Arcticibacter tournemirensis: one gene and its partner. The protein of the gene in region 1 binds, or shares a complex with, the protein of each later gene. Links are inferred from orthologs where the notes say so. Each region holds a gene or a part of one and is shown on either strand. Other genes may lie near its edges.

Evidence for each region.
Region 2: the proteins of dnaG (region 1) and dnaB are in contact, whole or in part, in a crystal structure (PDB 2R6A), measured with the Geobacillus stearothermophilus proteins. The link is inferred for Arcticibacter tournemirensis from one-to-one orthologs. Residues at the interface, in WP_049624496.1 of Geobacillus stearothermophilus: Lys456, Leu457, Leu458, Pro459, Ala460, Asn463, Ala464, Leu467, Leu535, Leu536, Ile537, Ala538, Gln544, Glu545, Asp548, Tyr549, His552; in WP_033016901.1 of Geobacillus stearothermophilus: Ser13, Glu15, Ala16, Gln18, Glu91, Leu92, Asp94, Ala95, Val96, Pro97, Thr98, Ala99, Ala100, Asn101, Tyr104, Tyr105, Ile108.

The regions. Positions count from the first base shown.
Region 1 is NZ_VFPL01000002.1:239,676-255,776, forward strand. What follows is about bases 6,252-9,145. They hold dnaG (DNA primase), read right to left. Parts: upstream 8,710-9,145; coding sequence 6,793-8,709; downstream 6,252-6,792. Other genes in these bases: BDE36_RS22570 (glutaminyl-peptide cyclotransferase), read right to left, coding at 6,252-6,274; BDE36_RS22575 (YraN family protein), read right to left, coding at 6,434-6,793; BDE36_RS22585 (hypothetical protein), read right to left, coding at 8,810-9,145. In the rest of the region: BDE36_RS22545 (BamA/TamA family outer membrane protein), read left to right, coding at 1-434; BDE36_RS22550 (O-methyltransferase), read right to left, coding at 437-1,222; BDE36_RS22555 (transglutaminase-like domain-containing protein), read left to right, coding at 1,402-2,271; pgi (glucose-6-phosphate isomerase), read left to right, coding at 3,523-5,169; more of BDE36_RS22570, read right to left, coding at 5,228-6,251; more of BDE36_RS22585, read right to left, coding at 9,146-9,763; BDE36_RS22590 (M20 metallopeptidase family protein), read right to left, coding at 9,965-11,149; preprotein translocase subunit SecA, read right to left, coding at 11,154-14,465; purD (phosphoribosylamine--glycine ligase), read left to right, coding at 14,630-15,901; BDE36_RS22605 (TlpA disulfide reductase family protein), read right to left, coding at 16,005-16,101. UniProt on the Escherichia coli protein: RNA polymerase that catalyzes the synthesis of short RNA molecules used as primers for DNA polymerase during DNA replication.
Region 2 is NZ_VFPL01000001.1:3,181,299-3,197,438, forward strand. The notes cover bases 12,355-15,287. They hold dnaB (replicative DNA helicase), read right to left. Parts: upstream 14,642-15,287; coding sequence 13,067-14,641; downstream 12,355-13,066. Other genes in these bases: chrA (chromate efflux transporter), read left to right, coding at 12,355-13,066; rlmB (23S rRNA (guanosine(2251)-2'-O)-methyltransferase RlmB), read left to right, coding at 14,899-15,287. Outside these bases: BDE36_RS13430 (TolC family protein), read left to right, coding at 1-1,019; BDE36_RS13435 (efflux RND transporter periplasmic adaptor subunit), read left to right, coding at 1,027-2,244; BDE36_RS13440 (ABC transporter ATP-binding protein), read left to right, coding at 2,241-2,990; BDE36_RS13445 (ABC transporter permease), read left to right, coding at 2,997-4,214; BDE36_RS13450 (acyl-CoA thioesterase), read right to left, coding at 4,277-4,699; BDE36_RS13455 (metallophosphoesterase), read right to left, coding at 4,770-6,017; BDE36_RS13460 (sugar transferase), read right to left, coding at 6,046-7,134; BDE36_RS13465 (response regulator), read right to left, coding at 7,152-7,532; BDE36_RS13470 (citrate synthase), read left to right, coding at 7,913-9,202; BDE36_RS13475 (NupC/NupG family nucleoside CNT transporter), read right to left, coding at 9,356-10,630; BDE36_RS13480 (bifunctional nuclease family protein), read right to left, coding at 10,687-11,286; BDE36_RS13485 (tetratricopeptide repeat protein), read left to right, coding at 11,533-11,865; more of chrA, read left to right, coding at 11,891-12,354; more of rlmB, read left to right, coding at 15,288-15,660; BDE36_RS13505 (mannose-1-phosphate guanylyltransferase), read right to left, coding at 15,807-16,140. UniProt on the Escherichia coli protein: The main replicative DNA helicase, it participates in initiation and elongation during chromosome replication. Travels ahead of the DNA replisome, separating dsDNA into templates for DNA synthesis.

The DNA of each region.
Region 1 (16,101 bases):
GCATGATACATGCGGATTTTAGGAGCTTCAGGACAATTGCTCCTAAATTCGTTTTAGGAATTAACACTACCTATCAAACTATTCAGGGATCAAAGCTGCCTTTTTACCTTTTACCCCAACTGGGTAACGATCAGGTGATGAGAGGATATTATACCGGACGTTATCGTGATCAGAATCTGGTAACTGCACATGGGGAACTGCGTTATCGGTTTATGAACCGCTTTGGCGTTGCCGCATTTGCGGGCACAGGCTCGGTATTTAAAAACGGGGAATTCGCCTTCAGAAAGTTCAAGCCAAATTATGGAGCCGGAGTCCGCTACTTCATGGACCCGGCACGGGGCATCACTTTACGCATGGATTACGCAGCAGGTGAGAAACGACCTGGAGAAGAACGTCAAAAGGGCTTTTATTTTGCCCTCGCAGAAGCATTTTAATGTTAAAACTTTACCTTGAAATGCTCCTTGACCTGTTCTTTTCTGAAAAACACGAGCCCAATCCAGAACAGATCGATCGTTACAGTTACCTGCGGATGGTCTTTAATCTCCTGCCATGCCTCTTCCATACCTTTACTCCAATAGATATCATCGAAGATCATTAAGGTACCTTCATGTGTTTTAGGAAGGCTATGAATGAAATAGTCAAGGGTGGCTTCCTTGCGGTGATTGCCGTCAACAAAGAGCACATCGATGAAAGGGCTGCGATCGATAACTTCGGGCAATATATCATCGAAATTCCCGGTCAATATACTAACGTTCTTTATATTCAGGCTGTTTAAGTTCTCCTTTGCCAGCGCTGCAGTTTCCGGACAACCCTCAATGCTGATCACCTCTGCATCGGGCGCTGCTTTGGACAGATAGGAGGTAGTTAACCCCAAACATGTCCCAAGTTCGATAATATTCCTTGGTTTTTGTTCGTTAGTTAACCTGTAAATAAGCTGCGCAAGCGAGGGCGATTTCAATGCATTTTTTGCCAGCTGCTTTACCTGCTTCTGCTTATTGTTGTTTACAAGAGACCCCGCACCAAGATCTGTAATACTGATCGTCCGCTGGTCTGAAAGGAGCCGCCGCCGCAATTGTTCTATATCATTATATTCGGCGCGGGGCCTGAAGTCATAAATGATCTTGTCTATCAAATGATAAACAAAAGGTGAATGAACGCCATGCCGCGTTTTGGCTTTTAGCCGGTGCTTTATAAATGATTTGACTAATTGTAAGTTAAACATACTGACGCAAACTTAGAGTTTTTTGCTTTATGCTTTTGAAGAACCTATAAATTTCGTCGGCACAGCGAAAAAAAACGAAACATTTTGTTGAATAGATAAATAACACAAACGAATTATCAGGAAAGAATGTTATTTTAACGACTCCGAAACGACTGCGCTCACTCATGCGTTGACTACATATGAACGAAAAAGAAATAGGCTCACTGATAAAATTACTTGACGATCCGGACGCAGAGATAGCCCGGCATGTAGAAGACCGCCTTCTTTCCTATGGGAATGAGGTCATTGAACAGCTTGAATTTGCATGGGAGCAGTCTATGGATACTATTTTACAGGAGCGTCTTGAGAATCTGATTCACAGGATTCAGTTCTCCGAGGTTAAACGAGAACTGTCCCTCTGGTATAATGGAGGCGCTTTTGATCTCCTGCAGGGTGCTATTATTATTAATAAGTACCAGTACCCCGACATAGACCCTCAGAAGATAATCAACCAGATTGAAGATATTAAGCGTGAAGTTTGGCTGCAAATCTTGTACGACATGAGTGCTATCGAAAAGGTAAAGCTGATAAATCACGTATTTTATAACATTTACGGATTCTCTGGCAATACGACCAATCACCAGGATCCTCAGAATTCCTATATCAGCCAGGTGCTCGAAACAAAAAGAGGGAATCAAATTTCGCTCGCTCTGATCTATTCGGTCATAGCGCAAAGACTAGATATACCCGTTTATGGCGTAAACCTGCCCCAGCATTTCATACTTGCTTATGTGGACGAAAGCAAAGAAGATACTGATGAAAAAGTTCTTTTTTACATTAACGCATTCAACAAAGGCTTTATTTTTGGGAAAAGAGATGTTGATTCTTTCCTTAAGCAGCTTAATCTGAGTCCCGAAAAACAATTTTATGAGCCCTGCACCAATGCCGACATCATCAAAAGGATCCTTCGTAACCTCACCTCGTCTTATTTAAAGCTTGGTTACGAAGAAAAAGTCAGAGAGGTCGGCGAATTGCTCGAAGCACTGGAAACTCCCAGTGCCGGCGATTAGCATTGTATTGTTAAAACTCCATCAGGTACGCTTTCAGGAAATCGTTCAGATCGCCGTCGAGTACCGCCTGTGCATTAGATGTTTCGTAGTTTGTCCGTAAATCCTTTACTAACTTGTAAGGATGAAGTACATAGTTTCTGATCTGAGAGCCCCATTCGATTTTCTTCTTCGACCCCTCAATTGCAGCTGATGTTTCCATACGTTTCCGGAGTTCCGCCTCGTACAACTGTGATTTAAGCAGGCGTATGGCATTTTCCTTATTTTGCAGCTGCGACCGCGATTCCTGGTTCTTAATAATTATTCCAGAGGGTTTGTGATATAAACGCACCGCAGTCTCAACCTTATTCACATTTTGTCCTCCGGCTCCGCCTGAACGGAACGTCTCGAATTCGATATCTGCGGGGTTTACCTCTATCTCTATGGTATCATCAACCAGAGGATATACATATACAGATGCAAAGGAGGTATGACGCTTAGCGTTAGCGTCGAAAGGAGAAATTCTCACCAGCCGGTGCACACCATTTTCCCCTTTCAAATATCCGTAGGCAAAATCTCCTTCGATCTGGAGCGTCACAGATTTCACTCCGGCGACTTCACCTTCCTGAAAATCCTGCTCGGCAACCTTATAACCATTCTTTTCAGCCCACATGATATACATCCTCATAAGCATACTCGCCCAGTCGCAACTTTCAGTTCCTCCTGCTCCTGCTGTGATCTGAAGGACAGCATTTAGCTGGTCCTCTTCGGAACTTAGCATATTTTTAAACTCCAGCTCCTCGAGCTTCTTCAGAGCAGTTTGATATTGCTCCTTCAATTCCGCTTCAGATGCCTCCCCCGCCTGAAAGAAGTCGAACATTACCGCAACATCGTCTACCGCAGCCTCCACAGCTACAATCCCCTCGGTCCAGACCTTCTTTGATTTAATAGAATGTAATACCTTCTCGGCCTCCTTTGGCCGGTCCCAGAAATCAGGAGTCAGCGTTAGTTCTTCTTCCTGGTGCAATTCATCAAGCTTCCGGTCGATGTCAAAGATGCCTCCTCAGGGTAGCAGATCTATCCCTCAAGTCTGTTAATTGTTCTTTGGTCATAATTGCAAAGGTAATAATAAAGCGGCTATTCCTCTTTCTGCGGCAACGCTTTTATTGACGAGCGATGAAAATCAGGCGTCGCATCTTCTCATCAATGCAATTTTCCCAATAAAATTTCCCCCGCCCAAAAAGGAGTTATATCTTCGCTGAAAATTAAACAGCTATGCTTCCTAAAGTAAACTTTACCGAAACAAAGTCCTACCAATATCTTACTGACCACTTTATTGAGATCAGCGAGAAACACCTGCGCGATCTATTTAAAGAAGACCCGCACAGATATGAAAAGTTCTCCCTTAAATTTAACGAAATTCTGCTCGATTACTCCAAGAACAGGATTGATGAAACAACCATAGCCCTTCTTATTCAGCTTGCCAAAGAATGCGGGCTAAAAGAAGCCATTGAAGCGATGTTTACCGGTGAAGTTATTAACGAAACCGAGGGACGCGCAGTACTTCATACGGCATTAAGGAATCAGTGGAACGAACCGGTGAAGGTCGACGGCGTTGATGTAATGCCGGAAGTAAATGAGGTTCTCCGGAAAATGGAACAATTCAGTAATTCTGTAATTTCCGGCGAATGGAAAGGGTATACAGGAAAAACGATCACTGATATTGTCAACATAGGAATAGGCGGCTCAGACCTGGGTCCGGTAATGGTAACAGAAGCATTAAAGGCGTACAAAAATCACCTCAACCTTCACTTCGTATCAAACGTTGACGGCACCCATATTGCTGAAACATTAAAAAAGGTAAAGGCCGAATCTACCTTGTTCCTCATTGCATCTAAGACGTTCACAACTCAGGAAACCATGGCGAATGCACATACAGCACGAAACTGGTTCCTGCAGGAAGGAGCATCCGACAGCGACGTAGCAAAACATTTTGCTGCTCTCTCAACCAATGAGAAGGCTGTTGCCGCTTTCGGAATCGATACCAAAAACATGTTCGGGTTTTGGGACTGGGTAGGCGGACGTTATTCTTTATGGAGCGCTATTGGTACTTCCATCGCTTTAGGCATCGGATTTGACAACTTTAAAGCACTGCTTTCAGGAGCGCATGCAATGGACAGGCACTTCCGTGAAACAGAATTTGAACAAAATATACCGGTCATCCTTGCTTTGCTGGGTGTATGGTACAATAATTTCTTCGAGGCTGAAAGCCAGGCTATTCTTCCTTACGACCAGTATATGCATCGTTTTGCAGCATACTTTCAGCAAGGTGATATGGAAAGTAATGGAAAATACATTGATCGTAACGGACAGAGAGTGAACTATGAAACTGGTCCGATCATTTGGGGAGAACCAGGCACCAACGGTCAGCATGCTTTCTATCAGCTCATCCATCAGGGGACTAAACTGATACCAGCTGATTTCATTGCGCCGGCTCAGTCACATAACCCTGTAGGTACTCATCACACACTACTTTTATCAAACTTTTTTGCCCAGACAGAAGCATTAATGAACGGCAAAACAGAAGAGGAAGTAGTAGCAGAGTTAAAAGCCTCGGGAAAATCGGAAGAAGAAGTTGCTGCACTTGCTCCCTTTAAAGTTTTTGAGGGCAACAGGCCAACAAACTCGATTCTGGTTAAAAAGGTAAGTCCCGAAACACTCGGATCTCTTATTGCCATGTATGAGCATAAAATCTTTGTTCAGGGAATTATCTGGAATGTCTTCAGTTTTGACCAGTGGGGAGTTGAATTAGGTAAGCAACTGGCGAGCAAGATCCTTCCTGAACTGCAGGGTAAGGATGCTGTAAAGACACATGATTCATCCACGAACGGATTGATCAACCAATATAAAGCATGGCGCTAGTTTTTTGAGTTACGGGTTATAGACTCTGAGTTATGGGGCATTATCACTGTGATATTTCCTACAACTTAGGGCCTGCGACCCGTAACTCAAATACTTTATCCCACCTTTTGCCGGTAACAAATAATCGCTTCCCTACAGCATCCCAGGCTATACCATTTAAAACATCGGCGGTAGGGTTGCGCGACTCTAACGGGTAAAGATCAGACAAATCCAGCTCCCCTTCTACCACTCCCGTTGATGGATTAATAATGACAATGGTGTTTCTCTCCCAAACATTGGCATATATACGACCATTAATATATTCGAGCTCATTCAGAGAATCTATGGCTCCTTTATTGCTGTATACCTCAATATACCCCTCCTCCAGATAAGTATCTTTATTGAGAGTATAGATCCTGTTCGTTCCATCTGACTTGTAAATGTTCTTGCCATCATAGCATAGGCCCCAGCCTTGTTGACTCGCCTGGTAAGGAAACTCCCTTAGCTTCTCAAATGTATCTTTATTATAAACAATTCCGATCTGGTTTTGCCAGGTCAACTGAATCAGTTTATCTCCAACAATTGTCAGTCCCTCAGCAAAAATTGTTTCGGGCATATCAATCTTTTTCAGAACTTTTCCGCTCGTCGGATCCACTTTACGAAGGCTCGATTCCCCCTGAATTCCATCGCTCTCATAAAAAATACCGTCATGATATTCAAGCCCCTGAGTAAAGGCAGAAGTATCATGAGGAAAGGTATTAACAACCTCATATTTGTATTGTACGGGAACCTCAGTTGGGAGCAGGACAATATTCGTAGTTACTTCTTTATACTCGGCACCCTCGTAAACCTTCGCCGTTAAAACCTTAATTCCCAGCGACAGGTCGGATGTTTGAACGCTTACCGACGATGTGTCTTTTCGCGATGTTATAAAAACAGTATCAAGAAGGTAGGCGATTGAATCAAAAGAACCACTTTCTGCATCTATCTTTAAGGTCACATTTTGCCCCCTTGGCACCGAACGTCCCTCTTCAGGCGACAGGAAATACACCGAACTGCTTTTTTGAGTCTTGCACGCAGCGACGATCAGAACAGATATAAATAATACAATGATTACTCTTTTCATTTAAACAAATTTAGCAGTCTCATACAGTGAGACTCAAGAACCTATACTAAATAACAAAAATTGCCGAACAAAGTAAAAAAATCCCTCTCTGGCCTTCTATTATTTCAACTCTTTAACTTAAACCCAACTGTCCCTTGTCAATTGTCCACCTTCCATTGTTTAGCCCCAGAAAGCATCCTCTATATGTCTTAGAGTAAATGCCCCTTTCGAATCAAACAAAACGGATATGATGTCAAAACGAATCTCCCCATTATAGCTATGCTGATAAATGTATCCCTCGGCAGCCCATTGTAAACGCTTTTGCTTTGACACAGAAACAAATTCTTCTGGTTGTCCAAAATCAGTCGAACTCCGCGTCTTGACTTCAGCAAAAACAATGTACCGATCGTACGCTGCGATAATATCCACCTCAGCCTTGCCGTAAAACCAGTTTGTATGCAGTATTTTATAACCTTTATCCATCAAAAACCGGGTGGCTATCTCCTCTCCTTTACGTCCGGTTTGATTGTGAAGAGCCATTATTTAACAATTACCGATCCTAAAAAACTGGAAATCCCCTTCTCAACTTCCTTCACACGCATATAACGCTGCATCAGGATGGCCTGGTTATCTTCATTTGTTTCCTGCTGAATCTCATCCCTGATAGAACGGAGTATCCTGTCGACCTTCCTTTTTTTCAAATGGAAGATACCTCCCAGTATTGTGGCCCGCATATTCTCAGTCTCATTCTTGACGTAAATTTTCCGTTTAGCGAACCAGTTCTCACTTAGAACGTACGGTGAGGATACAACTGAGATCGCAAGCTCAGTAATTTTTTCGTCGGCACTTTTTATAAAATCCTGAATGGTAGGAAGCTCACCCAATTCCATCCTCCTGCTATATTCATCAATGACGGCTTTGCATGCAGGATCATCAAATGTAACGTCGGCAAGGTTCGAAATAACATAAGGAGCAATATACGTGTCGGTGATGCCATCCCAATGCACCAGCTCATGGCCATAATTAAGAAGTAAGCGTACTATCTCTTTTTCCTGTACCTCATCCGAATCTTTGGTTCCCGCTATCTCAGGATACATCTCATCCGGTGGAGGAAGAGGTTCAGGTGCATCATGTCGCGGATCCTTCTTGCTCTTGCCAAGCCTTAGCTTGTTCAGCTCTGCGATCAGGATCCGTTCCTCCATCTGCAGCAGCGAGCTGCACTCCCTGATAAATACCGAAGCCTTAATTCCGTCGGGGATCTTTGCGATACTTTCAACCACATCATGGATCACTCCCGCTTTCTTTATTGGGTCGGAACCAGCTTCCTTCAAAAGGATAGAAGTCTTAAACAGAATAAAGTCTTTCTGATTCTTCTCAATATATGTCTTAAAGGCAGAGCTTCCAATCTTATGAACATAAGAATCCGGATCATGCCCATCGGGAAATAGTACGACCTTCACGTTCAGGCCTTCTTCCAGAATCATATCAAGCCCTCTTAATGAAGCTTTGATTCCCGCTGCGTCGCCATCATAAAGAATGGTAATGTTCTTTGTAAACCGGCCAATAAGCCTCACCTGTTCTGTCGTCAGAGACGTACCCGACGAAGCCACAACATTCTCTATCCCGGCCTGATGTACGGATAGAACGTCGGCATAGCCTTCTACAAGGTAACAGTTATCCAGATCCCTGATGGCCTTCTTCGCAAAGAAAAGACCGTAAAGGACGTTCGACTTATGATAGATCTCACTTTCTGGTGAGTTCACATATTTAGGAACACTTTTATCCGTTTTAAGCGTACGCCCGCCAAATCCAATGATCCGCCCCGTGAAATTATGTATCGGAAACATCACCCTCGCCCGGAAGCGATCATAAAGCTTCCCTTTATCATTTCGAATCGCAAGCCCGGTATCTTCCAGGACACTTTCCTTAAAACCTTCGGCTAGCGTTTTTTCAATAAGTGCGTCCCACGAGCCCGGAGAATAGCCCAGTTCAAACTTTTTAAGAATATCATCTCTGAAGCCCCTTTCACGGAAGTAACCGAGCCCGATAGTCTTCCCTTCTTCGGTTTCCCACATCGTCTCCCTGAAGAACTTAGCAGCTCTTGAAGAGATGACATAGAGATTTTCGCGACGGTTGTCAGATTCCTGTTGTTCGGGCGACTGCTCAATTTCTTCAATTTCTATCCGGTATTTATTCGCCAGAAACTTAAGAGCCTCAGGATAGGAGTACTTCTCATGGTCCATGATAAAGCGAAGAGAATCCCCACCCTTACCACAGCCAAAACATTTATAAATGCCCTTACCAACAGACACGTGGAAGGACGGTGTTTTCTCATCATGAAACGGACAAAGGCCTATCAGACTTGTCCCCCTTTTTTTAAGGTCTACAAAATCGCCAACTACCTCTTCTATTCGCGCGGCTTCAAGTATCTTATCAACGGTTTCTTTAGCGATCATAACAAAGAATCAAAAATAAGAGACATTAGCAGTATGCACAACCTTTAAGACATAATTATGAACTATCATGGGGAGCCGGCCGAATAAACAGTCTCCCGAGCTACTTCTCTTTTTTATAGCTTTTATGAAGAATCAGGAAACTGGCCCGTTCCTCTTTCTTGAAAGGAATGTCCCAGTTGCCCTGGTAACTGATTTTCGTGGGCAAAAGAGTTTCTCCATCATCAAAATAACCCATTTCGATATTCATTTTAACGTCGAAATCAAAGGCAAGATTATCATACTGCATCTCTACAGATCGTCCCATAATCTGTAAAGTACGCTTATCAAATATCGTATTTAACTCTTTGATCATGAGTCCGTCCTTCGTCCAGCCTGAAAGGTCCGGCTTTACTTTAACCCTGAAGGTATAAACGGGTATAGAATCAAGATATGTTCCGCTATAAAATGAATAGTCATAGTACTGCCGCATGTTGGCGCTAAAGATCTGCGTTTTGTTTCCAATAAAAGGAACACCTTTTATCGGTCGTCCGGGACTAAAAAGTAAGGTTTTAAGCTTGTCCTTATAAGATTCATTACTTCCTCCCTTTGCTTTTGTGGTAGCACCACCTGAAGCAACAAAATCAGAATTATAAGCATTCATAAAGATGTAGTCGAACATCTCCACAGTATAAAGCTGGTACTTACCGTTCTTTTTAAGCAGCTTACCACTATCCTGCTTCACCAGGAATTGCATTTTATAAGGGCCATTATTGTTGTGAAATATCTTACGATAGATCCTTCCTTCTATCCTGTTTTTCTTATCATAGGTGAATACACGATTTTCAGCAGTAAAGCTATATCGCTTCATCTGTCGGAAAGCTTCGTAAAAACTGGTATCACTAACAATTTTGTTTATAAATGTCTGTACGTTAATTCGCTCGGCCTTTATATTAACTGCAGAATCAAGCCTCACGGTAAGTACAGTATCCGGATTAAACCGTTTAACCTCCTGGGCCATGCCAATAACAGCAATCGTCAAAAAAAACAAAACCAGAGTCAGCAATCTTAAAGGCATAAGCTTACGGTAAATGTACATGTTATCTAAAATTATATGTCAAAGCCTAACGTCCTCATCTTTCTATTCCAATTTTGCGAGCTCCCGGCATTCTGTATCAGGCAACTGTAGCCCACGCAATTCCCGCTCTGTACATTTAGCCTTCACCCTTGAACATTAAACATTGAACCTTCAACTTTGAACTAACAATTCACATCCCGCCTAGTTTCCCAATCGCTTCAAGGCAATATAAGCCATTAATCCAGTACTAATTGCAAGAGCATCCTCGTCAATATCGAAGGTAGAAGTATGAACAGAAGAAGTGATCCCTTTAGCTTCGTTGCGTATTCCCAGCCGGTAAAAGCAGGAATCAGCCGCCTGCGAATAATAAGCAAAGTCTTCAGCCGCCATCCAGATATCCAGATCCAATACATTCTCTTTACCAAGGTAATCTTCAGCAAACCCACGGACCATGGCTGTCAGCTTTTCCTCATTCACCAAAAAGGGATAACCATTCATTATATGAAAATCGCAGCTACCGCCCATACTTTCAGCTATGCCTTCAGCGATCTTTTTCATCCGCTTATGAGCTTCAGCACGCCAGGCTTCATCCAGCGTCCTAAAGGTACCTTCAAGTTTCACCTCGTCGGGAATAACATTAGTAGCGCCATTGGCAATCACCTTTCCGAAAGACAATACCGTAGGGAGCTTTGGATCGGCAATGCGGCTAACCACCTGCTGCAGGGCCACGATGATATGAGCCGATATCAAAACCGGATCAATATTCTGTTGCGGCTGCGCTCCATGCCCGCCTTTACCTTTAACTGTAAGGTATAATTCATCTGTGGAAGCCATATATTTTCCCGGACGGATGCCGATCTTCCCGGCATCAATCAAGGGCATTACATGTTGACCGATGACTGCATGAGGTTTGGGATTCTCAAGTACCCCTTCTTTTATCATTATACTAGCACCTCCGGGAAGCTTCTCTTCAGCTGGCTGAAAGATCAGTTTTACAGTGCCGCCAAACTCATCCCTTACAGTCTGAAGGATCCGTGCCGTACCAAGAAGCGACGATGTATGTACATCATGCCCGCAAGCATGCATGACACCGGGGTTGATCGATTTATAGGGAACATCATTGCTTTCTGTGATCGGCAAAGCATCCATATCAGCACGGAGAGCAATTACCTCTTCCGAAGGTTTACTGCCCCTGATCAAAGCGACAATGCCCGTATCAGCCATTGACTGCCATGAAATTCCAAGCTCATCGAGATAGGCCTTCACAAAGGCTGAAGTCTGATACTCCTGAAATGACAATTCAGGGTTTGAATGCAGAAAACGGCGATGGTTTATAACATCGCCGTGTATCTTTCCGGATAATTCCCGGATCTTATCTTTTAACATGCTTTTATTCTATACCCGCACCGTGACAGTTTTTATATTTTTTTCCACTTCCGCACGGACAAGGGTCGTTTCTTCCTATCTTCTGTTCATGCCTGACAGGCATCTGTTTCTGAAGTTCACGCGTATCCTCCATTGGCACTGCCCCGCCTTCACCTGCAACTGTAGCAAGTTGTGGTTTTGATACCTTTAGTTTTGACATATCCTGTTTAGGCTGAGGCCTCGCTTCGCGTACTTCTTCAGATTGCTGTACCGGAATACCTCCCTTAAACAGGAAGCTTACGATATCTTTATTAACAGAAACCAACATCTGCTTAAACAGGTTGAAGGCTTCCATTTTATAGATCACCAGGGGATCTTTCTGTTCGTAAACCGCGTTTTGCACCGACTGCTTTAATTCGTCCATCTCACGCAGATGTTCTTTCCATGCATCATCAATCAGCGCAAGAACAACTGTCTTTTCAAACGCCCTGGATACTTCACGGCCGTTGCTTTCTACTGCTTTCTTAAGATTAGCAGCCACCTGTATAGATCTCACACCATCAGTAAACGGAACAATAATATTTTCGATAAACTCCCCTCTTTCACTGAATACCTGTTTCAATACAGGAAGCGCCTGCTGCGATATTGCTTCATTTTTACGCTGATAATATTCAGTAACCTTATCGAAAACGAGATCGGTTAGTTTCGCGATAGAGTTATCGGCGAACGTCTTTTCGTCTATCTCTGAATCTACCGAAAACACCCGTATCACTTCCAACTGAAAGCCTTCAAAGTTTCCTGTCTCTTTATATTCAGTTACAATATCCTCGGCGGTATCATAGAAAGAATTGTTGAGATCGACTTCCAGGCGCTCGCCATACAACGCATTTCTGCGTTTAGCGTATACCACAGTCCTTTGCGAGTTCATCACGTCGTCGTACTCCAGCAAACGCTTACGTATACCAAAGTTGTTTTCCTCTACTTTCCTTTGAGCACGCTCAATAGAACGGGTGATCATAGAGTGCTGGATAACTTCGCCTTCTTCAATTCCCATCCGAAGCATGATATTGGCGATCCGCTCAGAACCAAATAAACGCATCAGGTTATCTTCCAGGGACACAAAGAACTGTGACGAACCTGGATCACCCTGACGTCCGGCACGACCACGTAACTGACGGTCAACACGGCGGGACTCATGTCGTTCAGTGCCTACGATTGCTAAACCACCTGCTTCCTTAACGTTAGGGCCAAGCTTTATGTCGGTACCACGACCTGCCATGTTCGTGGCTATCGTAACTGTACCAGCCAAACCGGCTTCGGCAACAATATCTGCTTCCTTCTGGTGCAATTTGGCATTCAGCACATTGTGCTTAACCCCACGCAGTTTAAGCATACGACTTAGCAGCTCAGAAATTTCAACAGACGTGGTACCTACCAGTACCGGTCGTCCTGCTTGGGTCAATGCCGTGATTTCCTCCACTACGGCATTGTATTTTTCACGCATGGTGCGATAAACTTTATCCTCCATGTCCTTACGCGAAGTAGGGACATTCGTTGGGATCTCTACAACATCCAGCTTATATATCTGCCATAACTCGCCAGCTTCCGTTACCGCGGTACCGGTCATCCCTGCAAGCTTATGATACATTCTGAAATAATTCTGAAGTGTAATCGTAGCATATGTTTGGGTAGCATCTTCTACCTTTACATTTTCCTTCGCTTCAATGGCCTGGTGCAGTCCGTCGGAGTAGCGGCGGCCATCCATAATACGACCTGTCTGCTCGTCCACAATCTTCACCTTTCCCTCGTCAATAATATACTCGATATCTCTTTCAAAAAGAGTATAAGCCTTTAATAACTGGTTTACAGAGTGGATCCGCTCAGACTTCACCGAAAAATCGCGCATCAATTCGTCCTTACGTGCAATTTTCTCCTCTGTTGAAAGAGCTGATTTCTCAATTTCAGCGATCTCAGTACCAACATCGGGCATTACAAAGAAACCCGGATCCTCCCCTGAAGCAGTGATCAGCTCAATTCCTTTTTCGGTAAGCTCTACCTGGTTATTCTTTTCATCAATAACAAAGAACAGCTCAGCATCCGCCTTAGGCATTTCCTTGTTCTGATCCTGCATATGATAGTTCTCACTCTTCATAAGGAGCTGCTTCATTCCCGGCTCACTAAGAAATTTGATGAGAGCTTTATTCTTCGGTAACCCCCGGTGTGCGCGGAGTAAAGCGAGCCCGCCTTCAGTAGGCCCTGTTTTACCTTCTTTAATAAGTTTTTTAGCCTCATTCAGCACATTGGTAACATAGTTTCTCTGAACATTTACCAGTCGTTCAATCCGCGGTTTCAGTTCGTAGAACTCATGCTCGTCGCCTTTTGGAATGGGTCCTGAAATAATCAGAGGAGTACGGGCATCATCAATAAGTACAGAGTCAACCTCATCCACCATCGCGAAATGCAACTTCCGCTGTACCTGATTCTCAGGTGCAAGGGTCATATTATCACGAAGGTAGTCAAAGCCAAATTCGTTATTGGTACCGAAGGTAATGTCGGCAAGATAAGCATTCCTGCGCGCCTCAGAGTTCGGCTGATGCCTGTCGATACAATCGACTGTTAACCCATGAAACTCAAAAAGAGGGCCATTCCACTCCGAGTCACGTCGTGCAAGGTAATCATTTACCGTCACGATATGTACACCCTGTCCGGCTAAAGCATTAAGATATGCAGGTAAGGTTCCAACGAGTGTTTTACCTTCCCCTGTTGCCATTTCGGAAATTTTACCCTGGTGCAATACGATACCGCCGATCAGCTGAACATCATAATGCACCATATTCCAGGTAACTGTATTACCTGCAGCGGTCCATGTATTATGGTAGATCGCTTTATCCCCCTGAATCACCACATTCGGTTTGCGCGATGCAAGTTCACGATCAGCCTGGGTAGCTGTAACTTCAATAGTTTTATTTTCGGTAAAGCGCCTCGCTGTATCTTTGACTACGGCAAATGCTTCCGGCAGAATTTCCATCAGCACTTTTTCGAGCTCCTTATCACGCTCCTTACCTAATTTATCTATTTGATCATAGATATCTGTCTTATTCTGTACTGATAATTCAGGATCTTCTGCCTTTGTCTTTAAGGAACTTACTTCTGCATCTATATCTGCAAGCGCTTCTTTAATCTTGTTTTTAAAGGTAACAGTTCTCTCCCTTAATTCGTCATTGCTTATAGCAGCCAGCTTCGCATACTCGGCTTTGATTTGCTCAACCAACGGCTGAATTAGCTTTATATCTCGCTCAGATTTACTTCCGAATAATTTACTTAAAAATCCTAACATTGTTTGTTCAATAAAATTCCTTTTGCTCAATAACTACGCCACCCACCCTCGAAAGACAATTTGGCATACAAGCGATCAAAATTAGTAAATTAAATAGAGAATTCGGGAGTTGATAATAGAAAAGGAGACTATAATCGCAACGATTTAACATTATCTTTGCGCTTATGAATATTCTTTTACTTGGTTCCGGCGGAAGAGAGAGCGCTTTTGCCTGGAAGATAACCCAAAGTCCTCTTTGCACTGCGTTGTTTATAGCGCCCGGAAATGCCGGCACCGGAGCCTACGGAACAAATGTAAACCTGAATGTTACTGATTTTCAGGGGATCGGAAATTTCGTATTACATAATGATATCAGTATGGTTGTCGTTGGCCCGGAAGAACCACTGGTAAAAGGGATTCATGATTATTTCCTCGCTGATGAGAAACTGAAAGCGATCCCGGTTATCGGCCCCGATCAGGAAGGAGCAAAGCTTGAAGGAAGCAAAAACTATTCGAAGGCCTTTATGCGCAGGCACTTCATTCCTACAGCTGCATCCGCTTCTTTTACAGAGCATTCTATTAACGAGGGTCTTGCATACCTTGAAACACAAAAGCTTCCCGTAGTTTTAAAAGCCGACGGACTAGCTGCCGGAAAAGGTGTGCTAATCTGCCAGACTCTTGAGGAAGCTCAGGCCGAGCTTATCGCTATGCTTGGGGGCAAGTTTGGCGAGGCCAGCAGCACGGTGGTAATTGAAGAGTTCATGAGCGGAATAGAACTGTCGGTATTTGTTCTCACCGACGGCCATTCGTACAAGATCCTTCCCGAAGCTAAAGATTATAAGCGCATTGGTGAAGGTGATACAGGGCTAAATACGGGCGGAATGGGATCTATATCCCCTGTTCCTTTTGCAGACGAAGCGTTCATGCAAAAAGTAGAAAATGACATTATCAAACCTACCATAGGCGGCTTAAAAATCGACCAAATCCATTATAAAGGATTCATCTTCATTGGTTTGATGAACGTAAATGGAGAACCTTTCGTTATAGAATATAACGTTCGTATGGGTGATCCTGAAACTGAAAGCGTTATTCCGAGAATAGAGAGCGACTTTCTCAATCTTCTTTTAGGAGTAGCCCAGGAGAACCTTGCAGAAAAAGAGTTAAAGATATCTCCTAAAACTGCTGCTACGGTGATGCTTGTAGCCAGCGGATACCCGGGAGAGTATCTTAAAGGGAACCCTATCGCGGGACTCGACAATATCCGCGATTCTCATGTCTTCCAAGCCGGAACCGTTTCTGACGGCAGTGAGATAAAGACTGCCGGGGGCAGGGTATTGGCGGTTACTTCAGTTCAGGACACGATGTTCGATGCTGTACAGCAAGCCGTAGCAGATGCAGGACGTATTTATTATGATGGCCGTTATTTCAGAACAGATATTGGCTTCGACCTGTTGTAGCTGTTTATGTTAGCCATCGCATATAGTCAAAGTCAAAAGCCGCAAATGAAATTTGCGGCTTTTGACTTTGACCTCTGAACTTTCAACTCTAAACTTTCAACTCTTAATTCAGTACTTCTGCGAGCTTGCGTTCCAGGTCTTCCCCACGAAGGTCCGTGGCAACGATCTTACCCTGAGGGTCAATTAAAAAGTTCTTTGGT
Region 2 (16,140 bases), on another replicon or contig:
GTACGTCGTGGACACTTTATAACGGCGGTTATCTGAAGACCAATATCAGGCAGCAGGATCTGTTGATGCAGCAGGCCAACATGAGCGTTCTTGAACAGGAAAACGACCTTACCCTCCAGATCACACAGGCATACCTCAATATTCTGCTTGATAAGGAGAGCGTCGTTTACTCGCGGGATTTGGTGTATACTTCGACTGCTCAACTGGAGCAGGCGCGGGAGCGTTACAAGGCGGGAAGTATAGCCCGCCGCGATGTGGTTCAGTTTGAAGCTCAGCTCGCAAATGATCAGTATACTCTTACTTCTTCGGAAAACGCACAGAGGCAGGATCTGCTGGCGCTTAAACAGTTGCTTCAGCTTCCGCACGAAACGAATGTGGACATAGCGAAACCTGATACTGTTATTGCTGAAGTGGTAATTCCGTCTCTCGAACAGGTGAGACACTATGCCCTGCAGAACCGTCCAGAAGTAAAAAACAGTGAGCTTGGGCTTCAGAGCGCCCAGCTCGGTCTGGACAAAGCACAGGCGGGCTATAAGCCTGCACTTACGGTCGGAGCAAACCTTGGAACAAGCTATGCCGGCAATAGCTCCTACAATGCCTCACTGGGCCAGCTCGGCGATAATTTTTCGCAACAGATCGGAGTGACGCTGTCGGTGCCAATCTTCACTAAAAGAACTAATAAGACAAATGTAGAACTGGCAAAGATTAACATTGATCAGGCAAACCTTACTTTAGAAAACACCCGTACCGTTTTGTCGCAAACTGTAGAACAGGCTTATATAAAGGCTGTTAATGCACAAAGTCAGTATAAGGCTGCGGCAGAGCAATTTCAGTACAGCAAGGAGGTATACCGGATTGCTAATGAAGAACTCAGGCTGGGGGCCGCCAATGTCTACGATTTTTATCAGCAGCGAAACTCATATGTACAGGCTTTACAACAGTATATACAGGCTAAGTACAACGCCGCTCTTTCGGTCGGTATATATGACTTTTACTCAGGAATTCCTATGAAACTTTAGTGCGAATATGAAAAAAAGCAAAAAAATAATTTTTCTGATACTGGGCCTGGTATTCATTGTGGTACTATGGCTGTTGTTCTTTAGAAAGAAGGAACAGGTTATTACGTTCGAGACAGAGAAGCCGCAGAGAGGCAGCATTTCTGAGTCAGTTACTGCTACCGGTACCATCCAGCCTGTAGATACCACTTCTGTGGGAAGCCGGGTGTCGGGAACCATCGAAGAACTGCACGCTGATTATAATTCGAGTGTGAAAAAAGGGGAGTTGCTGGCTGTTCTTGATCCTTCACTGATGCAGGCAACGGTTGATCAGTTTAAGGCGAGCCTGGCTGAAGCAAAAAGCAATCAGGTATACCAGGAAAGCAACTTCAACAGGCAAAAACAGCTCTACCAGACGGGCTCTGTGAGTCGTGCGGAATATGAACTGGCTTTGAACAGTTATAATAATGCGAAGGCGGGTGTCAGAAATATCCAGGCGCAGCTTTACTCGGCTCAACGGAATCTTTCATTTACCAAAATATATGCACCGGTAGATGGCGTGATATTAAACAGGACGGTAAGTGTAGGACAAACAGTTGCGGCAAGTTTTAATACTCCTACTTTGTTTACAATTGCTAAGGATATAACAAAGATGCAAGTTCAGGCAAAAGTGGACGAGGCCGACATTGGAAACGTGCAGAAAGGCCAGAGGGCAACCTTTACGGTTGATGCGTATCTGAAGGATTTGTTTGAGGGTACTGTTGAAGAAATCAGACTGAGTCCCGTAGTATCCTCTAATGTTGTAACCTATACCACAATCATCAATGCGCCTAACGAGAATAAGAAGCTGAAGCCGGGAATGACCGCAAATATCACCATTTATACGAAAGAATCGAGAAATGCACTTTTAATCCCGGCAAAGGCCTTAAAATATAGCCCTGATTCTTCACTTGGTCGTCAATACGTTGTTGTTCCCTTAAAGCATTCTTATCCTCATCCTGGTGGTAAATCAGGGGAAGCATCTCAGACGACAACCAACGACAATGAGGGGTACGTATGGATCTTGGATGCAAATAAAATTGTGCAGAAAAAAGTAAGCACGGGTTTAAATAATAATACGCAGGTAGAGGTGCTTAATGGGCTAAATGCAAACGACGTATTGATAACTGGCATGCAGAGCGGAGTTACTGCAGCTACTGGTGCTGCGTCGAGCCCATTCATGCCTAAACCTCCAGGAAGAAAGAAATGAGCAGGAAAATCTTAGAAATAGAGAACCTCAAACGGGAGTTTTTGGTAGGTTCTGAAGTCGTAAGGGCATTAAAGGGCGTTTCATTTAATGTCGAAGCGGGAGAGTTTGTAACGATTATGGGAAGCAGCGGTTCGGGGAAAACTACGATGCTGAATATTCTTGGTTGCCTCGATCAGCCTACAGATGGCAAGTATCTGCTGGATGGTGTCAATATTAAGGGACTTAACCGGAATGACCTGTCACGTTTCAGAAATAGGAAAATTGGCTTTATTTTTCAGGCCTATAATTTGTTGCCGAGAACGAGCGCCCTCGAAAATGTGGAACTACCACTCTTTTACAACTCTTTTGTTTCGGCAAAAGAACGTAGGGAAAGGGCGGTGTATGCACTCGAGGCAGTAAAACTTGCCGATCGTTTAGATCATACTCCTAACCAGCTTTCGGGCGGACAGCAGCAGAGAGTAGCCATTGCAAGGGCATTGGTGAACGAGCCGGTGATGATCCTTGCTGACGAGGCGACAGGTAATCTGGATACCAGGACTTCTTATGAAATTATGGCTCTGATGCAGGATCTGAATCAGCAACAAAAGAAAACGATCGTATTTGTGACGCATGAACCGGATATAGCTGGTTTCAGCAGCAGGACGATCATGCTGCGTGACGGGAGATTGCAGAAAGACAGTTTGAATGAAAGCAGGAAATCGGCCAGTGAAGCTTTAGAGTTACTGCCGGTTTCGGATGATTATTAGTAGATTATGAATCCGGCAAATTTGATAAGAATAGCTCTGAGAGCATTACAGCGCAATAAGCTGCGGGCATTTTTAACAATGCTTGGGATTATTATAGGTGTTGCAGCCGTTATTACAATGATGTCGATAGGTGAGGGCTCTAAGGAAAGTATTCAGACGTCCTTGTCGAACATGGGTTCGAATATGCTCACCATCATGCCTTCGAGCAACGAACCTGGGGTGAGAATGGCTGGGAGCAGCTTTCAAACCCTCACACTCAAGGACGCGGAGGCTATTCAGAAGGGAGCTACTAATGTTACAGCGGTATCGCCGCAGGTGGCTTCAAGCGGACAGGTAATAAAGGGAGCGCTTAACTGGTCGACCTCTATACAGGGAGTAAGTCCCGATTATCTGGAGATCCGAAAGCTGAGCCTGAAAGACGGTATTGTTTTTTCTGATGATGACGTCCGTTCTTCGGCTAAAGTATGCCTCCTGGGACAAACGGTTGTGAAAAATCTGTTTTCTACCGGCGAGGACCCTATCGGAAAGATCATTCGTTTTAATAAGATTCCTTTTAAGGTGATAGGAGTTCTATCGGAAAAAGGGCAAAGTAGCTTTGGGCAGGACCAGGACGATATTATCCTGGCCCCATATACGACGGTTATGAAACGAATACTAGCGGCAACCTATCTTCAAAGTATTTATACTTCTGCCAAAAGTGAGGCTGTTTCTGACGCTGCTACCGACGAAATAAGTACTATCCTGCGTCAGACCCACAGACTGAGGCAGGGTGAGGAAGATGATTTTGCTGTGCGGAGCCAGGCTGAGCTGATTAAGACGCTTGGTTCAACCAGCAGCATGTTGACCGGCCTTCTAACGGCTGTTGCAAGTATTTCCCTTGTTATTGGCGGGATTGGTATTATGAACATTATGTATGTGTCGGTTACAGAACGTACCAGAGAAATTGGCCTTCGCATGTCTATAGGAGCGCGGGGAATTGATATTCTACTTCAGTTCCTTATCGAAGCGATAATGATCAGCGTTACGGGCGGGCTGATCGGGGTTGTTCTGGGTGTTTCAGCCGCGCTGGGCATTGCTTCCGCTCTTAACTGGCCAACGATCATTTCGGAGTCGTCGATCATCATCTCCTTTATAGTATGTGCTCTGACCGGTATATTCTTTGGATACTATCCTGCACAAAAGGCATCGAAGCTCGATCCGATCGAAGCTCTTAGGTATGAATAATATCCTTAACGGTGCTTGAGAATCTTACGACACACAACCCGCAACATACAACTTACAAAACTCTAAATTGAGTATTTCTCAATCATTTCTTCCGTAACTTTTGCGCTCCTGCCTGTTTTAGTATCGATCAGGACATAGTCAAACCAGCCGTCGCAGCAAAGCTTGGTCGTTTTCTTGTTGTTGATTTTAAACTCAACGCGGCAGCCTTTGTCGTTTAATTCCGTGATGCCGGTCTCAATAATAATAATGTCGCCCATACCAAGAGGTCGTTTATAATCAACATATGCTGTTTTAACCACCCATCCATAGCCCTGGTTCAGAAATTCCTCCATGGGCATTCCATAGTATTGTTCCATTTGCTCGTACCTGGCTGCAAGGACATAGTCAAAATACTTACTGTTATGTACATGGTGAAACATGTCGATGTCATCGGGTCTCACTTTAAATTCTGTGCGAAACCTGCTGTATTTTTTTTCGGTGCTCATTTCTGAGTACAAAGTTGCTATATTGATCCGACTATTAAAACAAGGCTGAGCAATTTAAGCTGCTGTATTCTTAAACAAACTCAAAAACGGTTATTTCGGGGAGGATGCCCACCCTGCCCGGATAACCCAGAAAGCCAAAGCCCCGGTTTACGTAGAGCTTGTGATCGCCAGAGCCATATAGTCCAGCCCACTCTTTATAGACCCATTGAACAGGACTCCATTTGATACCCCCAAGCTCTATCCCAAACTGCATTCCGTGTGTATGACCTGAAAGGGTTAGGTTGATATCCGGATATTGTACTTTTACCTCCGCTTTCCAGTGACTGGGGTCGTGGCTCATTAATATTTTAAAGGGGTATTTTTCGGAGCCGGGGTAAGCCTTGTTCATCTGGCCGTATTTCGGAAAGCCTGCTTTCGCTCCCCAATTCTCGATCCCTAATAGCGCAATTTCGTCGCCATTCCGCTTTATCGCCACATGCTCATTCATCAGCAGCCGCCAGCCCAGTTCTTTGTGTATTTGCTTCAACCGGTGGAGGTTTTCCTTTTTATCAATAGCTGCCTGGCCCTGCGGATAGGTTCCCCAATAGTAGTCGCCATAATCGTGGTTGCCTAAAATGCTGTATACTCCAAGCGGCGCTTTTATCCTGCTGAACACGTCCATATATTCGTCCATTTCGACAGCCCGGTCATTTACAAGGTCGCCGGTAAAAAGAACCATTTCTGGCTTCTCTTTCAGGATGAGGTCAATACCTTTGTTTACGCTTTTTTTATTCTGAAGACTGCCGCTGTGGATGTCGCTGATCTGTATGAATTTCATTCCCCTGAAGCCGGATGGGAGCGAGGCGAACTTCAATTTTATGTGCCTTACCCTATACCGGTATTTGTTTGTATAACCCCATAACAAAGCTAAAAACAAGCCGCCGCCGATACAGAATCCCATAGATGTAAGAAGGACAGAGCGGTTTACCTCTATACCTGCCGTACCGCCGTTCTGTAGCGCTCTTGCTAACCATATTAATAGCCGGCGAAAATCATCTATAAAGAAAACAGCCAGGGCTGCGATCTTTGAAAGCTGCAACCCAGTCAGCATGGTAAACAGATCGTTCCGGAACTTTTTCAGGGTACTTAGCGATTGGATATAAGGGAATAACACCAGGGCGGAAATACTGAGTGCCGTCAGAAGCCAGTAAATCAGGTAAACCGTTGCACGCAGGCTTTCGGGAATGTTGCTGCAGATGAAGCGCAGTGCGCCGAATATGTACCAGTCGGCCAGTAACAGGAGCATGGAAATGATCCACCTCGAACTTGAACTTCTCATTTAAATTCTACTTATTCGGCAACCCGCGTTACACTTCTTCCTTTTGCAAAAGTGCTGGAAACGTCTTGAGGATGATTTTCATATCGAGCCAGAAAGAATGATTGGATGCGTAAAAATTATCCAGCTTCTTTCGTTCTCTTTCAGACATATCCATTTTACCTCTCTTACTTATCTGCCATAATCCGGTCAACCCAGCCGGACCGAGGAAACGGGTAGTCCACTCGTTAGATGTGAGCATTTCGGCTTCATAAAGTGGCAAGGGGCGGTTTCCGACCATCGACATATCACCTTTCAGTACATTGAACAACTGGGGAAGTTCGTCGATACTGGTATTGCGTATGAACTTTCCTATTTTCGTAATACGAGGATCGTCTTTGATCTTAACAAATGCGGCTTTCCCGCTTTCTTCAGCTGCGTACTGGTTGAGATTGCTTAGGTTGTTAATCTCTTTATCAGCGCCGCTTCGCATTGACCGAAACTTATAAAAATCAAATATTCTATAACCTGTACCAACACGCTTGCTTTTATAGATAACCGGGCCTTTGGATTCCAGCCGGATAAGTATCGCAATGATGAGAAAGAAAGGCGCCAGAATAAGCAATGATATGCCCGATACTAAAATATCGAAGATCCTTTTCGTGGGCGGTATGTTGTATACCACGTCTACCTGTTTGGAAAGTTCTGTAAGACGCGGCCTGATAAGTTTAAATTTAACGAGGAATATCAGCCGTTCGCAAAGATCCTCTGCGGGAAATGGGTAGGTGTAAAAGTCGTGGACCTTCAAAGTCATAGCTTCTGCCTTCCATGTTTTATTTGTAAAAGCAGATAAAACGACAATGATCATTCCATGCAGCAGATGGTTTGCTTTTATCTTACGTACGAATTCAATCCACAGACCATTATTATCCGCTTCGATAAGAAGGATGTCGGGTAATGTGAGCAGAGATTGTTCATTCAGATATTGTTCTATCGACTGGATATCGAGCTCAAACGGATCCATCTCGAACTGGTCCGCCAGTTGTGAAAATACAAAGTCTCTCAGTTCGGTACCTGCATAAACCACTTTTGCATTAACGCCCGTGCGGTGAGAAAGATTAATGTTAGGTGCCAAAATCATTAATTTTTGCCGTAAAATTACTGTTTTTCCAATGTTGATAGCAACGCTTCAATTCTGGATTTTAATGTAGCGGGATTAAATGGCTTCTCTAAAAAGCTCTCCACTTTAATCTGCATTTGATTTATCTTCTCTTCGAGGTTTTCAGCCCCCGACAAAAGAATAACCGGTGTATCTCTGTAATATCCGCTAATTTTTAAATTCCTCACAAACGAACTTCCGTCGAAATACGGCATCTGAAGGTCGGATATTATCAGATCGGGGTCATTCCCCTGGTCCAGCCAGTCAATCGCTTCAACACCGCTATTTTTTATTATAAGTTCATAATCCTTTGAAAGCACAAAGTTTAAGAGCTTTAGAATACTGATTTCGTCATCTACTACTAATATTTGCTTTTTCATTTGTTAGCATTACCCCTCAATTTGACAGTTTCCAAGATTACCGTTTGTGTTCGACAGTATACGGAAATAAAGTTGCAAAGTTCTACTAATGTAAATATTTATAAACATACTTCAAAGAGCTACCAGTTGGCAACTTTTTGGTTTTTGTTATAAACTTTGCGATAAATCTTACGATTTGTTAAAATATTTAAAATAAAATTTTACTTTTACTAAATATTGATTCTTATCAGGCCTAATAAATAGTGGAATTATTCAGAATCGATTAACCACTCTCCGCTAAAGTCAGAAGTAGTCGTTGCAAAAAAATTACAATACTCTGCTGAAAATAGGCGATGGGAAAGGTAGATTTATTTAATTTTGTGTTACAACATCCAAATTATATGTCAGAAACAGCTTCTTTAACTCTTGGTGATAAAACGTATGAACTTCCGGTAATTACTGGTACTGAAAATGAAAAAGCAATAGATATTTCTAAGCTTCGCGATCAAAGTGGTTACATAACACTTGATACTGGATTTAAAAACACTGGCGCCACTACCAGTTCCATAACCTTTCTTGACGGGGAACAAGGTATATTAAAATACAGGGGTTATCCTATTGAGCAACTTGCGGAAAAGGCTTCTTTTATTGAAGTAGCTTATTTGTTGATCTACGGAGAGCTTCCTACCCAGGCTCAGATTGACGATTTTCAATACAAGATCAGCCATCAGACACTTTTACATGAGGACATGAAGAAATTCTTCGATGCATTTCCTCATAATGCTCATCCAATGGGTCAGTTGTGCTCACTGGTTAGCTCTCTCTCGGCATTTTCACCTGAGAGTCTTAACCCGAATCCGACAAAAGAAGAGACTAATCTTGCGGTGATAAAACTGCTTGCTAAAATGCCCACCATCGTTTCCTGGATCTATAAGGGGTCATTGGGTGCGCCGTTTATCTATCCTCAGCATAAGCTTAAATATGTCAATAACTTTATGCACATGACCTTTGGCCGCTTGACGGAGGAAGTTATTATTGACCCGGTAGTGATAGATGCCCTTGATAAACTTCTTATTCTGCATGCTGATCACGAGCAAAACTGTTCTACATCTACCGTTAGAATGGTGGGATCTTCGGGCAGTAACCTGTATGCTTCTGTCTCAGCCGGTATTTCTGCGTTATGGGGACCTCTGCATGGCGGTGCCAACCAGGCGGTAATAGAAATGCTTGAGCGAATAAAGAATGATGGGGGTGATACAGAAAAATGGATTAACAAAGCCAAAGATAAAGATGATGATTTCAGGCTAATGGGTTTTGGTCACAGGGTGTATAAGAACTTTGATCCCCGTGCAAAGATCATTAAGCGGGCATGTGATAATGTTCTTGAGAAACTCGGAATTAACGACCCTATTCTGGAAATAGCTAAAAAGCTTGAAGAAGCAGCACTCCACGATCCTTATTTTGTGGAACGCAAACTTTATCCTAACGTCGATTTTTATTCTGGAATTATTTACAGGGCACTCGGGTTCCCGACAGAAATGTTTACAGTTTTGTTCGCCCTTGGCCGTTTACCGGGATGGATTTCCCAGTGGCTTGAATTGAGAGACAACAAAGAGCCTATAGGCCGTCCAAGGCAGATTTATACCGGCGAAACCAGACGGGAATATGTAGAGATATCCCAGAGAGGGTAAGGCGCAGTGGAGAGTTGAAGGTTGAAAGTTTAATGTAATAAGTAAAAAAAGCTGCGATGTCGTCGCAGCTTTTTTATTTAAAGAAGTTTAGTCGTATCGTTAACTTAAAACGTATGACTTTTCACTTTCCATTTTGAACTTTCAGCTTTCAACTTACAAAAGAATGCCTGCTATAGTTGCAGAAAGATAAGAGGCCAGGGTTCCGCAGATGAGTGCTTTGACTCCAAGCCGTGCAAGATCAGTACGGCGTTCGGGTGCGAGTTCGCCGATGCCGCCAACCTGAATGGCGATAGAGCTGAAATTAGCAAATCCGCATAACGCAAAGCTGGTTATGATGAGGGTTTTGGGATCTATTACGCCTTTCACTTTTGCCAGGTCGAGGTAAGCTACAAATTCGTTGATCACCATTTTTGTGCCCATCAGGGAGCCTGCAGTTTGAATATCTTTTCCGGGCACGCCCATTGCCCATGCAAAAATCGAGAAAAATGCGCCCAGTATCTGCTTGAGATTTAAAGTATGAACGTCAATGCCTATATAGGAAAGAGACACTCCTATATTACCGAGCCCCATACCCACCCAACCCAGGACGTAGTCTATCAGAGCAATGATGGCAATGAACCCAATAAGCATAGCAATTACATTTAAACCGACTTTTAAGCCGTCACTGGCTCCGTGAGAAATGGAGTCGACGAGATTTGCACTCGTCTTTTTGATTTCTAAAGAAACCTGGCCCTTCGTTTCTGACACCTGGGTCTCGGGCCAGACTATTTTTGATATCACTAAAGCTGCCGGCGCTGCCATAATACTGGCTGCCAGGAGGTATTCTGCTGGTACTCCAAGTGAAATATAGACAGCCATTACTCCTCCTGCTATACAGGCCATACTACCTGTCATTGATGCCAGCAGCTCCGACATGGTCATTCCTTTAAGATAAGGTTTGATCATAATCTGCGCTTCCACCTGCCCAACGAATGCACTCGCAATGTTCGATAGAGCTTCTGATCCCGAAACTCCCATTATTTTATAAACTGCATAGGCGAATACTTTCACGATGCGTTGCATAATACCAAGGTAATAAGCAACACTAACTAACACAGCGACGAAAATGATAGTGGGAATAATGCTGAAAAAGAAGATCATTTCATTGCCAGGCCCAAATGCTCTGCCCATAAACTCCCTGTTCACCAGGGGACCGAACACAAAGTCGGCTCCTGCCTGCGAAAAACTAAGGATTTTTGTGACGGCTGCTCCGAGCCAGGCAAAAATGTGCTTGCCCACAGGAACTTTCAAGATAAACACTGCCAGCAACAACTGGATGGCAATACCAGAAAACACAAGACGGTAGTTGATGGCTTTACGGTTGTTAGACATCAAAAATGCGATGGCAAAAATCAGCACGATACCAATTATGCCTGTAAATCGTTCCATAAATTATAAAAGGGGAGTATAAAGGTGTAATATATTGAGAATTGCAATTGCTATGATTATGAAGATTTTCTTCTGGACAGTTCGTCCCTTATTTTTACTGCTTTTTCGTATGCCTCTTCCGACAGCGCCTGCTGTAGTTTGTCTTTTAGCTCATCATCGCTCATGCTGGCGTAATTGACAGAGGATTCTACGACTTTTTCGTCTGCAGGTGTACCTTCCATATTTTCAAGGAAAACAAAGTCATTTCCTTCAATCATTATTCCGGCTGTCGATAAAATAAACTCGTATGTATGAATAGGACACTCAAAGCGTACCGCAAGTGCAATAGCATCGGACGTTCGTGCGTCTATTTCCATGGTCTTCTTCCCGTCGCTGCACACCAGCTTTGCATAGAAGATTCCATCAATAAGATTATAGATAATAACTTCCTGAATATTGATGCCGAACGATAAGGCGAAGGATTTAAAGAGATCGTGTGTTAAGGGCCGGGTGGGAGTCATTTTTTCTATTTCGATCGCTATGGCTTGCGCTTCGAACCCCCCGATGATAATTGGCAGCCGCCGTCGACCGTTCACTTCTCCCAAAACCAAAGCATAAGCTCCCGATTGCGTCTGGCTATAAGATAGTCCTACTATATCTAATTTAATTTTTTTCATGTCTCACTGGCCTTAACCTTCTGTGTTGCTTAAATTCTGCATTTTAAAACCTTACTAATATGTCAGGTATGTTCCAGGATAATCCTGTATCTTGCCGTTATTTGCAAAAGCCCTGCCAGGATATGGCATAGAAAAAGCAATGTTGTACTTTACCATTAGTAAATTTACTTTTGCAGTTGTTCGGAGAATAACATCAACGGATAATTTATTTTTTGCAAATTTAGTTTAAAAAAGCATCTTTTTAAAATGAAGGCAGCTCGTTTACAAAAGCTTTTGGAATTTTCTGAAAAAGAAACATCGGACCCTTTTCTAAAGTATGCACTGGCTACCGAGTATTTAAATCTTGGCGACACAGAATCAGCTCTGAAATATTTTGAAGACCTTGTCTTAAATCATGAAGATTATGTGGGGACTTATTATCATTTGGGTAAGCTATATGAGGGGCTGGAGAGAACCGAAGACGCGCTGAAGACCTATCAGAAAGGAATGGACGTGGCCAGCCGTGCCGGGAACACTCACACCCTATCAGAATTACAGGCAGCGTACAGGTCTGCAAACTTAAACTACGAGGACGACTGATTTGAATGCCAGAAAACTTCTTTTTTTGCGTGACGCCGCATTGTTCACGCTCACCGCATTCGGCGGACCGCAGGCACATATCAGCATTCTTCTGAAAGAATTTGTAAAAAAGAGACAGTATATCAGCGAAAGTGATCTTCTTGAGCTTAATGCATTTACTCAAATACTTCCCGGCCCTTCTTCTACACAGACGATTATAGGTATTGCTTATAAGGTGGGTGGGTTACAGATGGCGTTGCTTACTTTCCTGGTCTGGATCATTCCTTCCGCTACTGCTATGTGTCTTATCGCCCTGGCATATTCTTCTCTTGGCCAGAAGGAAAGGTTTGATCACGTTCTGCAATTTGTTCAGCCTGTTGCCGTTGGCACAGTAGGCTATGCCGCTTTCACTCTGGCCAGATCCGTTTTAAAAACGAGAACAACGATGTGGCTTGCAATAGGAGCGGTTATTGTAACTCTTATACTCAAAAATGCATTTGTGTTTCCTATACTTATACTCATTGGAGGAATCATTTCTTCAGCTCTGGAAACCACTGCAGAGGAAAATGCGCTGAGGGTAAAGTTATTTGCTGGGATTAACAGAAATAAAGTACTCTATTTCCTTGGTGTTCTGCTGGTATTTGCGATTCTCGGTGCAATTATAAATCAAACCTCGCCGTTCAGTTTACCTATTCGTCTTTTCGAAAATTTCTACCGTAACGGAATTATTATTTTTGGTGGGGGACAGGTGTTGGTACCGCTGATGTTTACCGAATTTGTCGAGATGAAACATTATCTTTCGTCAGAGCAGTTTATCACAGGGTATGCTTTTCAGCAAATCGTACCGGGGCCGACCTTTTCGTTTTCATCATTCTTAGGAGCAATGGCAATGAAAAATTCAGGCAGTGGAATAGGGGGGCAAGTTGTAGGCAGCATTGTAGCAACCCTCGGAATTAACTTACCTGGAGCGATCCTTGTATTATTTTTTGTTCCTTTTTGGAGTGACCTGAAAAAGATCACCAGAATAAAGAATTCTTTGTCGGGAATTAATGCTGTTGCTGTAGGCTTTATTATAGCGGCCTTTATATTCCTAATGAAACCGATAGGAGTGAGCTTCCTGTCTATGGGACTGGTGATCTCAACTTTTCTTATTCTATATCTAACCAACATCAGGACACCCTTTCTGATTATAGCAGGTGTTCTGATGGGTTTGCTGGTCTAGCTAGAATGGAGGTTCTTCATCTATATCATCCATCCTGGAGGGGCGGATGATAAAGTTGCCTGGTTTATCGAAATCGGATGAAGGCGCCATGCCGGCAAAAGGATCGGAACCTCCAGATAAAGCAGCTGAAGCTGAAAAGTCTTCTTCCAGGTCGGCGAACTTAACGTATTTACCAACGAAGCGTAAAGGAACGGTTCCGGTTTCGCCATTACGGTGTTTCGCAATGATTACTTCACCTACACCAATAGTCGATCGGCCCTCTTCATCCTCTGTTAATCCATAATATTCAGGGCGATAAAGGAACAATACCATATCGGCGTCCTGCTCAATGGATCCTGATTCACGTAAGTCTGACAACATTGGCTTTTTGCTTGCGCCAGGGCGGCTTTCTACTGCACGACTCAGCTGCGACAGCGCTATCACAGGAACATTCAGCTCCTTTGCCACAGACTTTAAAGCTCTTGATATACTACCAATCTCCTGTTCACGGTTTCCGCCGCCTTTTCCTTCGCCTTTACCATGCATCAGCTGCAAATAATCGACGATGATCATCTGAATATCGTATTGAGCTTTTAACCGCCGGCATTTTGCTCTGAACTCAAAAATATTGAGAGCGGGGGTATCGTCGATGAAGAGGGGGGCTTCGGTAAGCGTGCCGATCTTCGAATGAAGCTGCTGCCATTCCCACTCAGCAAGACTGCCTTTACGCAGTTTTTCCTGCTCAATTTCTGCTTCGCCCGAGATCAAACGATTAACGAGCTGAACGGATGACATTTCCAGAGAGAATACAACTACCGGCTTGCCAAATTGTACAGCCGCATTACGGGCACAACTTAAAACGAAGGCCGTCTTACCCATTGCCGGACGTGCTGCTATAATGACAAGATCGGAAGGCTGCCATCCTGAAGTCATCCTGTCAAGTGCGGTAAAGCCCGAAGGAACACCCGTTAACCCGTCAACTTTATCACGAAGCTTTTCGAGTGATTCGAGTGATTCACGCACGATGTCGTCCATTTTTCTCGTATCCCGTCTGAGGTTGTTCTGGGCTATATCGAACAGATTCTTTTCTGCGAGATCAAGAAGGTCGAAAATATCGGTAGTATCCTCATAAGCGTTGCTAATGATATCCGTAGAGATACGTATCAACTCACGCTGGATATATTTCTGAGAAACAATGCGGGCGTGAAATTCTATATTGGCAGCAGATACCACACGGTTGGTAAGCTCTGTAATGTAATAGGCGCCGCCGATCATTTCAAGATCACCTTGCTGCCGCAGTTGAGCTGTAACTGTAAGAATATCGACTGGTGATGACTTCTGAAATAAGGCATGTATAGCCTCAAATATTTTCTGATGACTTTCTTTGTAAAAAACTTCCGGCTTAAGAATATCTATTACGGCAGAAAGGGCATCTTTTTCAAGCATTAATGCACCAAGCACCGCTTCTTCGAGGTCTACAGCCTGGGGAGGAAGTTTTCCGAGGCCACTGACCAAATTGTTTAATTTGGTACGCCGCTCCGAAAAGGGCATAATTTTTCCTGAATAGTTGCCTTGATTTTCCTTTTCTAAACTCATCGTTGCAAAAGTACACAATAAGCTTGTTTTGTTTGTACACAAGGGCAGTTTTACACTTACTTATTTTTGTTAAAAAACCGCCTTTTCTATTCACAATTGAATGTGGAAAATATGTTAATAGTCCAGAAGATGAGGCTCTCAGCCTTATTTAGTTTATGTTAATAACTTTTGATTTTGTTAGAAACGAAATAAAAGCGACCGGGAAAAGCCTATTTCTGATTAAAATATCAGTACTTTGCATGCTAAAATTTTTATTAATGAACACTAACCCGGATAAGCCAGCGCAGGAAAACAACCAAATGGTGTTTGGAATCCGCGCGGTAATTGAGGCCGTAAAAAGCGGGAAAGATATTGAGTCAGTTTACGTGCAGAGAGGCCTTACAGGAGGCCTGTATCTTGAGCTGAAGGCTGTTCTGAAAGAACATCAGCTCGTCTTTCAGTCGGTTCCCATAGAGAAGCTTAACCGCATTACCCGTAAGAACCACCAGGGGGTTATAGGTATCATATCTCCGGTAACCTATCAGAACATTGAAAATATAATTCAGGAAGTGTATGAGCGGGGAGAAGTTCCCCTGATACTGCTGCTGGATGGCATTACCGACGTTCGTAATCTAGGCGCTATTGCAAGAACGGCAGAATGTGCCGGCGTTCATGCTCTTGTTGTTCCTGCAAAGGGTTCAGCCCAGATCAATTCAGACGCTATCAAAACGTCAGCAGGAGCGCTTTTTAAAATCCCGGTGTGCCGTCACGACAGTCTGCTAAAAGTATGCCGTTACCTTCGCGAGTCAGGCTTACAAATAGTGGCATGCACCGAAAAGACGAACGACTATCTTTATACTGTTAACTACACGGTTCCTACGGTTGTTGTTATGGGATCTGAGGAAAGCGGTATTTCATCAGAAATAATACGTACAGCTGATCATCTTGCAAAAATTCCAATGCACGGCGAAATAGCGTCACTCAACGTTTCAGTTTCTGCGGGAATCATTTTGTATGAGGTGGTCAGACAGAGAATGTGATTGCAGGTTGTGGGTTGTGGGTTGCAGGGATATCAATTAAAGAGCGGGGATATGGAGAAAGCCTGTAACAGGCTTTTTAAGTTTCCTGCATCGCAACCTCAACATTCAACTCACAACCCACAACCCACAACATACACCTCATAACTCTAAATGTATTCCGTGCCAAATTTCGATTTTACGTCTGAGACGATCTCTTTAACTCTTTGTTCCTGACTTTTGTGGCAGATCATTAAGGTATTATTTGCTTCCACAACGATGTAGTCATCCAGGCCTTGTAATACTACCAGTTTATCAGGCGGTACATTAACAATACAATTTGACGAATCGTACATCATGACTTTTTTCGAATGCTGTACAGCATTTCCGAGGTAATCTTTCTCTGAAAGTTCGTAAACAGAAGCCCAGGTACCGAGGTCGGACCAGCCGAAGTCTGTTGGCAAAACGTAAACATTTGACGCTTTCTCCATAATGCCATAGTCA